DNA from 2 places in the Peribacillus simplex NBRC 15720 genome. Region 2 is predicted to be linked to the other one. Evidence: predicted binding sites of a transcription regulator. Region 2 holds the regulator's gene; the other holds the start of a gene.
What was found. Region 2 encodes LexA, which represses DNA repair genes until DNA is damaged. Its sites were predicted from a motif close to CGAACATATGTTCG; they were not measured.

Region 1 (4,437 bases), 2.2 Mb from region 2:
TAATATTGAGAACTCGTCGGCTCCCATGGCGCAATCGCATGTTGACGGAGGCTTAAATCCTGATTCGGGATGACCAGATCACGGTCCACCTCAAGCCTCGCCCCCAAGCCATCACAATCAGGGCAGGCCCCAAACGGGCTATTGAAGGAAAACATTCTCGGCTCTAACTCTTCAATAGAAAATCCGCAGTATGGACAAGCATGATGTTCACTGAACAGCAGCTCTTCCTCACCCATGACGTCAATGATGACTTTGCCTTCGCCAAGCTGCAAAGCACTTTCCAATGAATCTGCAAGCCTAGCCATGATACCCTCTTTAATGACGATCCGGTCTATGATGACTTCAATCGAATGTTTTTTATTTTTTTCGAGAGTGATCTCCTCACTGAGATCATGCATTTCCCCGTTCACACGAATGCGGACATATCCTTGTTTCTTAACTTCCTCCAAAACTTTTGCATGTGTCCCTTTTCTGCCTGAGACAAGCGGTGCCAATACCTGAAGCTTGGTTCGCTCAGGGTAATCAAGAATGCGGTCCACCATTTGCTCAATCGTTTGTGAGGTGATTTCAATATTATGGATCGGACAGGTCGGTCTTCCGACCCGTGCAAATAACAGCCTTAAATAATCATAGATCTCCGTAACAGTCCCTACGGTTGAACGAGGATTTCGACTGGTCGTTTTCTGGTCTATGGAAATGGCTGGTGACAAACCTTCAATCGCATCGACATCCGGTTTATCCACTTGGCCTAAGAATTGACGGGCATAAGCGGAAAGTGATTCTACATAACGTCTTTGCCCTTCTGCATAAATCGTATCAAAAGCCAAGGAAGACTTTCCAGATCCCGATAATCCGGTCAGCACAACAAGTTTGTCTCTCGGTATCGTGATATCAATATTCTTTAAATTGTTGGCCCTGGCACCTTTTATCACAATTTTATCCATTGCCATGTTTCGTCACCCTTCCGCTTTTAACTCTAGTAATAAATCACGCAGCTCGGCAGCTCGCTCGAAGTCCAGTGCCTTTGCCGCTTCTTTCATTTCTTTTTCCATGCTTGCCATCACTTTTAAACGCTCTTTTTTAGGAAGCTTCGCGAGGCTTGGTGCAAGGTCTTCCTTATACTCTTCGCTTTCTTCGGCTACATGAGTCGCCCTTATGGAGTCACGGATATCCTTTTGAATGGTTTGAGGCATTATTCCATGCTCTTTATTATAATTTCCCTGGATTTCACGACGCCGGCTCGTTTCATTGATGGCAAGTTCCATCGAATTCGTGATGCGGTCTGCATACATGATGACGTGGCCGTTGGAATTACGGGCTGCACGGCCCATCGTTTGAATAAGCGAACGTTCCGAGCGAAGGAACCCTTCTTTATCGGCATCCAGAATGGTCACTAACGACACTTCCGGAATATCCAGGCCTTCCCTTAAAAGATTGATTCCAACGAGTACATCATATTTGCCCATTCGAAGTTCCCGAATGATTTCTATCCTTTCCAAGGTCTTCACTTCCGAATGAAGATATTGGACCTTAATGCCGATTTCCTTTAAATAATCAGTTAAATCTTCAGACATCTTTTTCGTCAAGGTCGTAATGAGCACACGCTCGTTCTTTTTGACGCGCTCATGTATTTCACCGATCAAGTCATCTATCTGCCCTTCAATAGGCCTCACTTCTACCGTCGGATCCAGCAATCCGGTAGGACGGATGATCTGCTGAACCATTTCTGGCGTATGTTCGAGTTCATATGGTCCCGGAGTTGCCGAAACGAATATGGATTGATGGACCTTTTTTTCAAATTCTTCAAATCTTAGCGGGCGGTTATCTTTTGCAGACGGCAGACGGAAGCCATGATCGACTAGCACTTGCTTACGCGCCTGATCGCCATTGAACATTCCGCGGATTTGCGAAAGGGTTACGTGTGATTCATCCACGACCAATAGGAAGTCCTCTGGAAAGTAATCTATTAAAGTGTATGGTGTCGCACCTGAGGGACGAAGGGTTAAATGGCGGGAATAGTTCTCGATCCCTGAACAAAAGCCCATTTCCCGCATCATTTCCAAATCATAACGGGTCCGCTGCTCCAAGCGCTGTGCTTCAAGGAGTTTTTCATCTTCCCTTAATTCCTTCAATCGCTCTTCCAATTCCGTTTCGATATTTTGAATGGCTATCCGCATTTTCTCTTCGCGGGTTACGAAGTGGGAAGCCGGGAAAATGGCGATATGTTCACGTTCACCAGTAATTTCACCAGTCAGGGCATCGACTTCACGGATACGGTCAATCTCATCCCCGAAAAACTCCACCCGTACGCAATGTTCATCACGTGAGGCCGGGAAAATTTCGACCACGTCGCCGCGAACGCGGAAAGTCCCCCTTTGGAAAGCAATATCATTCCTCTCATATTGAATATCCACGAGTCTGTGCAGCAAGGCATTCCGTTCTATTTCCATGCCTGTTCGGAGGGAAACAACCATCTCCCGGTACTCTTCAGGAGAACCGAGTCCATATATGCACGAAACACTGGCAATGATGATGACATCTTTCCTTTCGAACAAAGACGAAGTTGCCGAGTGACGCAGTTTATCGATTTCATCATTGATGCTTGCATCTTTTTCGATGAAGGTATCCGTGGATGGAACATAAGCTTCTGGCTGGTAATAATCATAATAGCTAACGAAGTATTCAACGGCATTATTAGGGAAGAACTCTTTGAACTCACTGTAAAGCTGCCCTGCCAACGTTTTATTGTGGGCAATGACAAGAGTCGGTTTATTGATTCTTTGGATCACATTGGAAACGGTGAACGTTTTCCCTGTCCCCGTTGCACCCAATAACGTCTGCATTTCCTTGCCTTCCTTAATCCCTTCGACCAGCATTTCAATTGCTGCCGGTTGATCTCCTTGAGGAGAGTATTTTGAGACTAACTCAAACTTATCCTTCACCAAGCATAGCCTCCTATTGAAATATTTTTATATGAAAACGGGACATGCCTATATCCCTTCTATTTATTCCGGTTTAATAAAGCATATATACACATTCTACCACAATAGCCTTAAAACAAACCAGTAATAAGCGAACATCCATTCTATTTTTAGGTTACGGACTTCATGATGTGTTGAGGGGAATGACACGTTTGAGTACAAAAAAAGCACCTTTAGTGTCAGGCGCTCTTGGATGTACGTTTCATCATTCTTTTTGATAACCAAAATCCCACTGTCAGGGATAAGGCATCGACGATGATCAATAAGTTTGTATGCGTATAACCTTTATATGCGGAAGCTGTAATCAAGGCAACAGTTAAAACAAGGCCTACGACATTGTTATAGGTGACTCTTGAAAATAGCATGACAAGTAGACAAGGAAGGAAAAGGGCAGAAAGAATTTTAATCATTTTTTCATCTCCTTTATAAGAGAAAAATAGAGTAGTTTCAGTTTAAATGATTATGAGGTTTTTTGCCAATCAATTTCCCACTTGATTTTCAAGGCATCATCAGGAGAACATTCCACACATCCATCAATTATGCCCATTAAAAAAAAGAGGCAAACCCCTTTAAAGGGAAGTTTGCTTCTTTTCACTCCAATCAATATGGATCCGCTTCATGTCCTTTTTTAACGGCGTCCTCAGGGTTATCCGTCCCACCCAAAGGTTTTGAAGAGTCCGTATGTTCAGAAGCCGTGGCCAGTCCCTCTTTCAATCTGCGGCCATACTCTTCATCGGCTTCTTCGGCAAGTGCTATCATTTTTTCCTGAATGCGCTTGTCGGCAGGAGCCAATGCCGCCACTAAATTGGAAATTAAATCGTCTTTTTCCCAATCCTCGAATTCACGGAATGTTTCACCAGCCTGTTTCGTATTGTTCTGGCGATCGATTGTCTCACGAACAAGCTTCCCTTCCACCATAGGTGTATACTCCTTGCCCGTCTGCTTGGCTTCTTTCAAGCCGCCGACGGTTGATGGTTCGTAGTTGATGTGCGGGCTTTGACTGCCTCTGCCAACTTCATATTGCATCTGTCCGCCAGTCTGATTCGTGGCTGTTGGTTTCTTTGGAGCATTAATTGGCAATTGCAGATAATTCGCGCCAACACGGTGACGTTGTGTATCGGAATAAGAGAATGTACGTCCCTGTAACATCTTGTCATCAGAAAAGTCCAGTCCATCCACTAGGACACCCGTGCCGAATGCAGCCTGTTCGACTTCAGTGAAATAGTCTTCAGGGTTTTTATTCAATACCATCGTACCGACATGCAGCCATGGGAACTCATCTTTCGGCCAGATCTTCGTATCATCCAGCGGATCAAAATCCAACTCAGGATGATCATCATCACTCATGATCTGTACGTTGAGATCCCATTCAGGATAGTCCCCGCGTTCAATCGCTTCATATAGATCCTGTGTGGCATGATTGAAATTCGTAGCTTGAATTTCATTTGCCTCTTGC
Region 2 (4,437 bases):
GTCCAAGCGGCCCGGTAGTTGCATCTACACCAGCCGTATGTCCGTATTCAGGATGTCCTGGAGTTTTACTGCCCCATTGGCGGAAGCCTTTCAAATCATCGATAGATAAGCCATAGCCCGATAAATGAAGAAGACTGTATAACAGCATAGACCCATGACCAGCTGAAAGAACAAAGCGGTCTCTATTAAACCAATCTGGATTTTTAGGGTTATGGTTCATATATTCGGTCCATAGTTTATACGCCATCGGCGCTGCACCCATTGGCATACCTGGATGGCCAGAATTAGCCTTTTCAATTGCATCAATCGATAATGTACGAATCGTATTAATAGAAAGTGCATCTAATTTATCTAACATATCGTAAAAACATCCCTTCCTGTAATGTACCTCTTTATATTATAGTGACAAGCATAATATCACAACTAAAATCACCATTTACTGCCCTAATATTACAATTTTCTAGAAATAAGAGAAGTCCCCTATTTAGATTAAACTAAATAGGAGAATACATACATGAATGCACTCTCTTTTCATTCCTAAATGCTAATAGAATCCTCAAAGGGAATTTTCCATCAGAAGAATCCAAGAATTAATGTAAATTTCTTTTTTCTTTTATATTTTTTATCTTTTGAGGAGTGACGTCATTACCTTCTGGATCAACGACTTTCACATGCTCCAACGTATCGGTCATGGACTTTCTGAAAGTTTCCAAATACTCACTTCTCAATTGAGTTTGCTCTTTCGCCTCAGCTTCCGTCAAACCTTCAGCCTTTGCCTTTTTAGAAAGTTCATTAATACGGGCTATTTTTTCTTTTGATAACATAATTTCGCTCCTTCATAATCTGCGGATATTGTCATGGTATTAAAAAAAAAGCGAAATTACAAGTTCTATGATTTACTTTCCTTTGTATTCATTTGATGTTCGAGAAAACGCCTGTTCACAGTAGCCTTAGATACATTGTATCCAAAGCCCCTTAATGTGGCTGCGATTTCTGAGAATGTCAATCCATTGGCCCGAAGTTTAATAATTTCTTCAATAGGAATCTCCATGCGGTCCCTTCCAGTGGAATTCCTTTGATTATGAAGATTTTTTTGAGGACGGTACCCTTTTTCAACGGCTCTTATCATCCCGCGCTTTATTTTAAGATTATGTAGTTTCCTTTGATATTCTTCTACAATACCGACTATCTGGATGACCATGGCATCCGAATCCGATAACTCAAGCTCCCCATCGTGTGAGAGCGTATAAATTTTCACATCTTCTTTAAGGATGACATGGAAAAGGGCTATTTTGGCATTCCCTCTTCCCAGTCTTGTTTCGTCCTGGATTAATAGTACTTCAGCTTCTTTGGTTTTAAATAGTTCGAGCATGTCAAAAATACCATCCCGATTCAACTCATAACCACTTGCCTGTTCTTTAATTATGGAAACAACTTCCACATCCATCTTTTCTGCCAATTTGACTAATTCATCTTCCTGCCTTGCCAATGATGTTTCCTGTGACTCTTTTTCTGTGCTGACCCTACAATAGATTACCGCCTTCATAATACCCTACCTTCACTACTTACTGCTCACTGGCCAAATTCTGGACAAGTTCTTCCCCTTTAACCGGTATGACGATGACTTGACCAGGTTTTATCGAATCCGCCATGACTCCATTATGCTCTTCTATCCAACCAATGAATTCTTTTTTTGTCAAATTTGCTTCTTCATATTCTTCGGCAATTCCCCATAAGGTGTCACCTTCACTTACTTCTATAGAAAGGAAATCTTTTTTTTGATCATTGTTCAATGTACAAGAGAATAAAATTGAAAAGATGAATACTGATCCCGCTAATAGAATCGTATAAATATAATTTTTGTATAATTTTTTCATAAATATCCCTCCAAAGCGAATGTTCGTTCGTATGTTATGGTAAAATTATAATACGAACGTTTGTTTCAGTCAACAACAAAATTCGAACTTATGTTTGTATAGAGTTGGGGGCCATGCTATAATGTAGCAAAGAACATTGGGGAAGAGGTGCACAAATGACTAAACTATCAAAACGGCAGCAAGATATTCTTGATTTCATTAAAGAAGAGGTCCGCCAAAAAGGGTATCCACCTTCCGTACGGGAGATTGGCGAAGCAGTGGGACTTGCTTCAAGTTCAACAGTACACGGACATTTATCCCGCCTGGAAAGTAAAGGCCTGATTAGACGTGACCCAACCAAGCCAAGGGCCATTGAAATAATGAATTCGGAGGAAGCGAACAATATTCCCAAAGCCAATGTCGTGAACGTGCCGTTACTTGGAAAAGTAACAGCGGGCATGCCAATAACCGCCATTGAGAACATAGAAGAATACTTTCCGCTTCCCGAAAGCATGGTTCCACATGATGACCATGTATTCATGCTGGAAATCATGGGTGAAAGTATGATCGAAGCAGGAATTCATGATGGAGATTATGTCATCGTGAAACAACAAAGCAGTGCCAATAATGGAGATATCGTCGTGGCCATGACGGAAGATGATGAAGCCACTGTAAAACGATTCTTTAAGGAACCGGACTACATAAGGCTTCAGCCTGAGAACTCAAATATGGAACCAATTATTTTACGAGATGTTTCGATACTTGGAAAAGTAATAGGCTTATATAGACAAATACACTAAAAGCGCTAACCGCGCTTTTTTTGTTTGTTTAATTTATGTCCCAAATTCTCTCAATATGCATATGGAAGAGTAGATTTTGAAATATTTTTTAATAGAATCAAGTTTTCCATGGGAATATTAACCTCCTTTATAACGGATGAAAGGTGTCTTGATATATGTACTTTCGAAAGAAAACCTATTTCAAATAAAAAAGGAGAGCGGTAAATTACCGCTCTCAGTCAAAATTCATTTCACTCTTAATCTTTGGTTCACTTTAATAAGGTTAAAGTCGATCAAGCCATTCCACTGTTGTATCTACACTTGTGTCGAACCATATGCCTTTGCAAGCCCTGAGACTGAATCCCCCTTTTTGACAATATGATAAACCTCTTCGATGCTTACATCATATTTAGTTAAATCGCTTGTTTCGATTAGGTTTACCAGTTTTTCTATATATTTCGGGTCCGAGGCGTAGCCCGAATCGAATATTGCTTTGAGTGCTTTTTTGTAATCTTTTTCTCCAATGACAGCAGTATATAGACCTCTATTCCACGAAGTCCCCTTTTCATATAGATTGGCAAGATCTCGAAGACTTTCTTCCCAAGTTGGGTATTTTCTGAATTTGTTCCATACTTGAACGGGCACACCGTTGACATATTCCATTGTTTGAATAATGACAGACTCTCCCTTAAAGTCACCTTGTACCAAATATATTTTTCCTTGATTTGCTAATAAGCTTGTCCCATTTCCACTCTCCAAACAAGCTTGTGCAATGACAACAGAAGGTAAAATTTTAAATTCCTTTTGAATTTCTGGGCATAAGGAGCAATTTCCTTAATAAACGTTTCCTTGCTCATAAGAACCTCCCATTATTAGAATCACTTTATTTTTTACTCTAAACTATGGGAAAGTTACAGCTTGTCCAACAAAGAAAGTTCGGAAAATTGTATTTACCTAAAGTGGCTCGCTCCGCGTCTTATTAAAACCATTACAGAAAAAGACGTCAATCCAGAAAATCAATGGATTTATGGATTTTAAATTGAACTCTGAAAATCTTCAAAACTTATTTTGTAAAACCTTTCAATAATTAATTTTTAAATATGTATTCATATACTATGGTATAAAACCTTGATAAATAGTAAAAATTAATTTTAAAAACTTTCAGTGTTAAGGTGGTGAAATTATGGACTTCCCAACCATCCATACAAACTTTTGGGATGCAGTGATAGCCATTCCTACCATCATGATTCTTACTCAACTTATAAAGGTCATGTTTCGGATTCCTCCTAAATTCATCCCAAGCATCGCTTTGGGACTTGGCTTATTCATTTCCATTTTCATAAGCCATCGTCATCATTTGGTTGCTGGAATTTTCATGGGCTGGTTTTATGGCTATGCAAGCATAGGCAATTATGCTGCACTCAAAACTGGTATTTTGTCATATAGAGAATCCTATCCAAAGGCGGATTAAATCTATACAGGTTATCCTCGTTGCATTTCATCAATCTATTTTATTGCTAGGAGACCTGACTTGCTTATATCCCCATATAACGCCCATAAATTTAACACATTAATTAACAATTACGACTTGGCTGTTTCCTTTGGCTGAATAGCCATCACCCTTGTTAACCCTATCATTTCACACCTCCCTCTCATTTCATCCAAAAAACACCTTCTCAATTAAGAGAAGGTATCAGTTTGTCGACAAAAGGAGGTTCGGAATGCTCTCACCTCGAAACATGATTTTAAAAGTAAACTTCCTTCATGTTTTTTTACTCGTTTATACTGAGGAAACCCCCACT

Region 1: the regulator LexA is predicted to act here: its motif matches at 3,074-3,087, upstream of uvrB (excinuclease ABC subunit UvrB).

What each region holds. Positions count from the first base shown of each region.
Region 1 is NZ_CP017704.1:2,899,849-2,904,285, reverse strand. It holds gene uvrA (excinuclease ABC subunit UvrA) at 1-950, opposite strand, end outside; gene uvrB (excinuclease ABC subunit UvrB) at 957-2,942, opposite strand; gene BS1321_RS13835 (CsbA family protein) at 3,161-3,391, opposite strand; gene BS1321_RS13830 (catalase) at 3,582-4,437, opposite strand, start outside.
Region 2 is NZ_CP017704.1:655,081-659,517, forward strand. It holds gene tkt (transketolase) at 1-358, opposite strand, end outside; gene BS1321_RS02955 (DUF896 domain-containing protein) at 591-824, opposite strand; gene BS1321_RS02960 (YneB family resolvase-like protein) at 890-1,546, opposite strand; gene yneA (cell division suppressor protein YneA) at 1,566-1,877, opposite strand; gene lexA (transcriptional repressor LexA) at 2,033-2,656, shown strand; gene BS1321_RS02975 (glucosaminidase domain-containing protein) at 2,951-3,394, opposite strand; gene BS1321_RS28475 (hypothetical protein) at 3,364-3,492, opposite strand; gene BS1321_RS02980 (hypothetical protein) at 3,819-4,106, shown strand.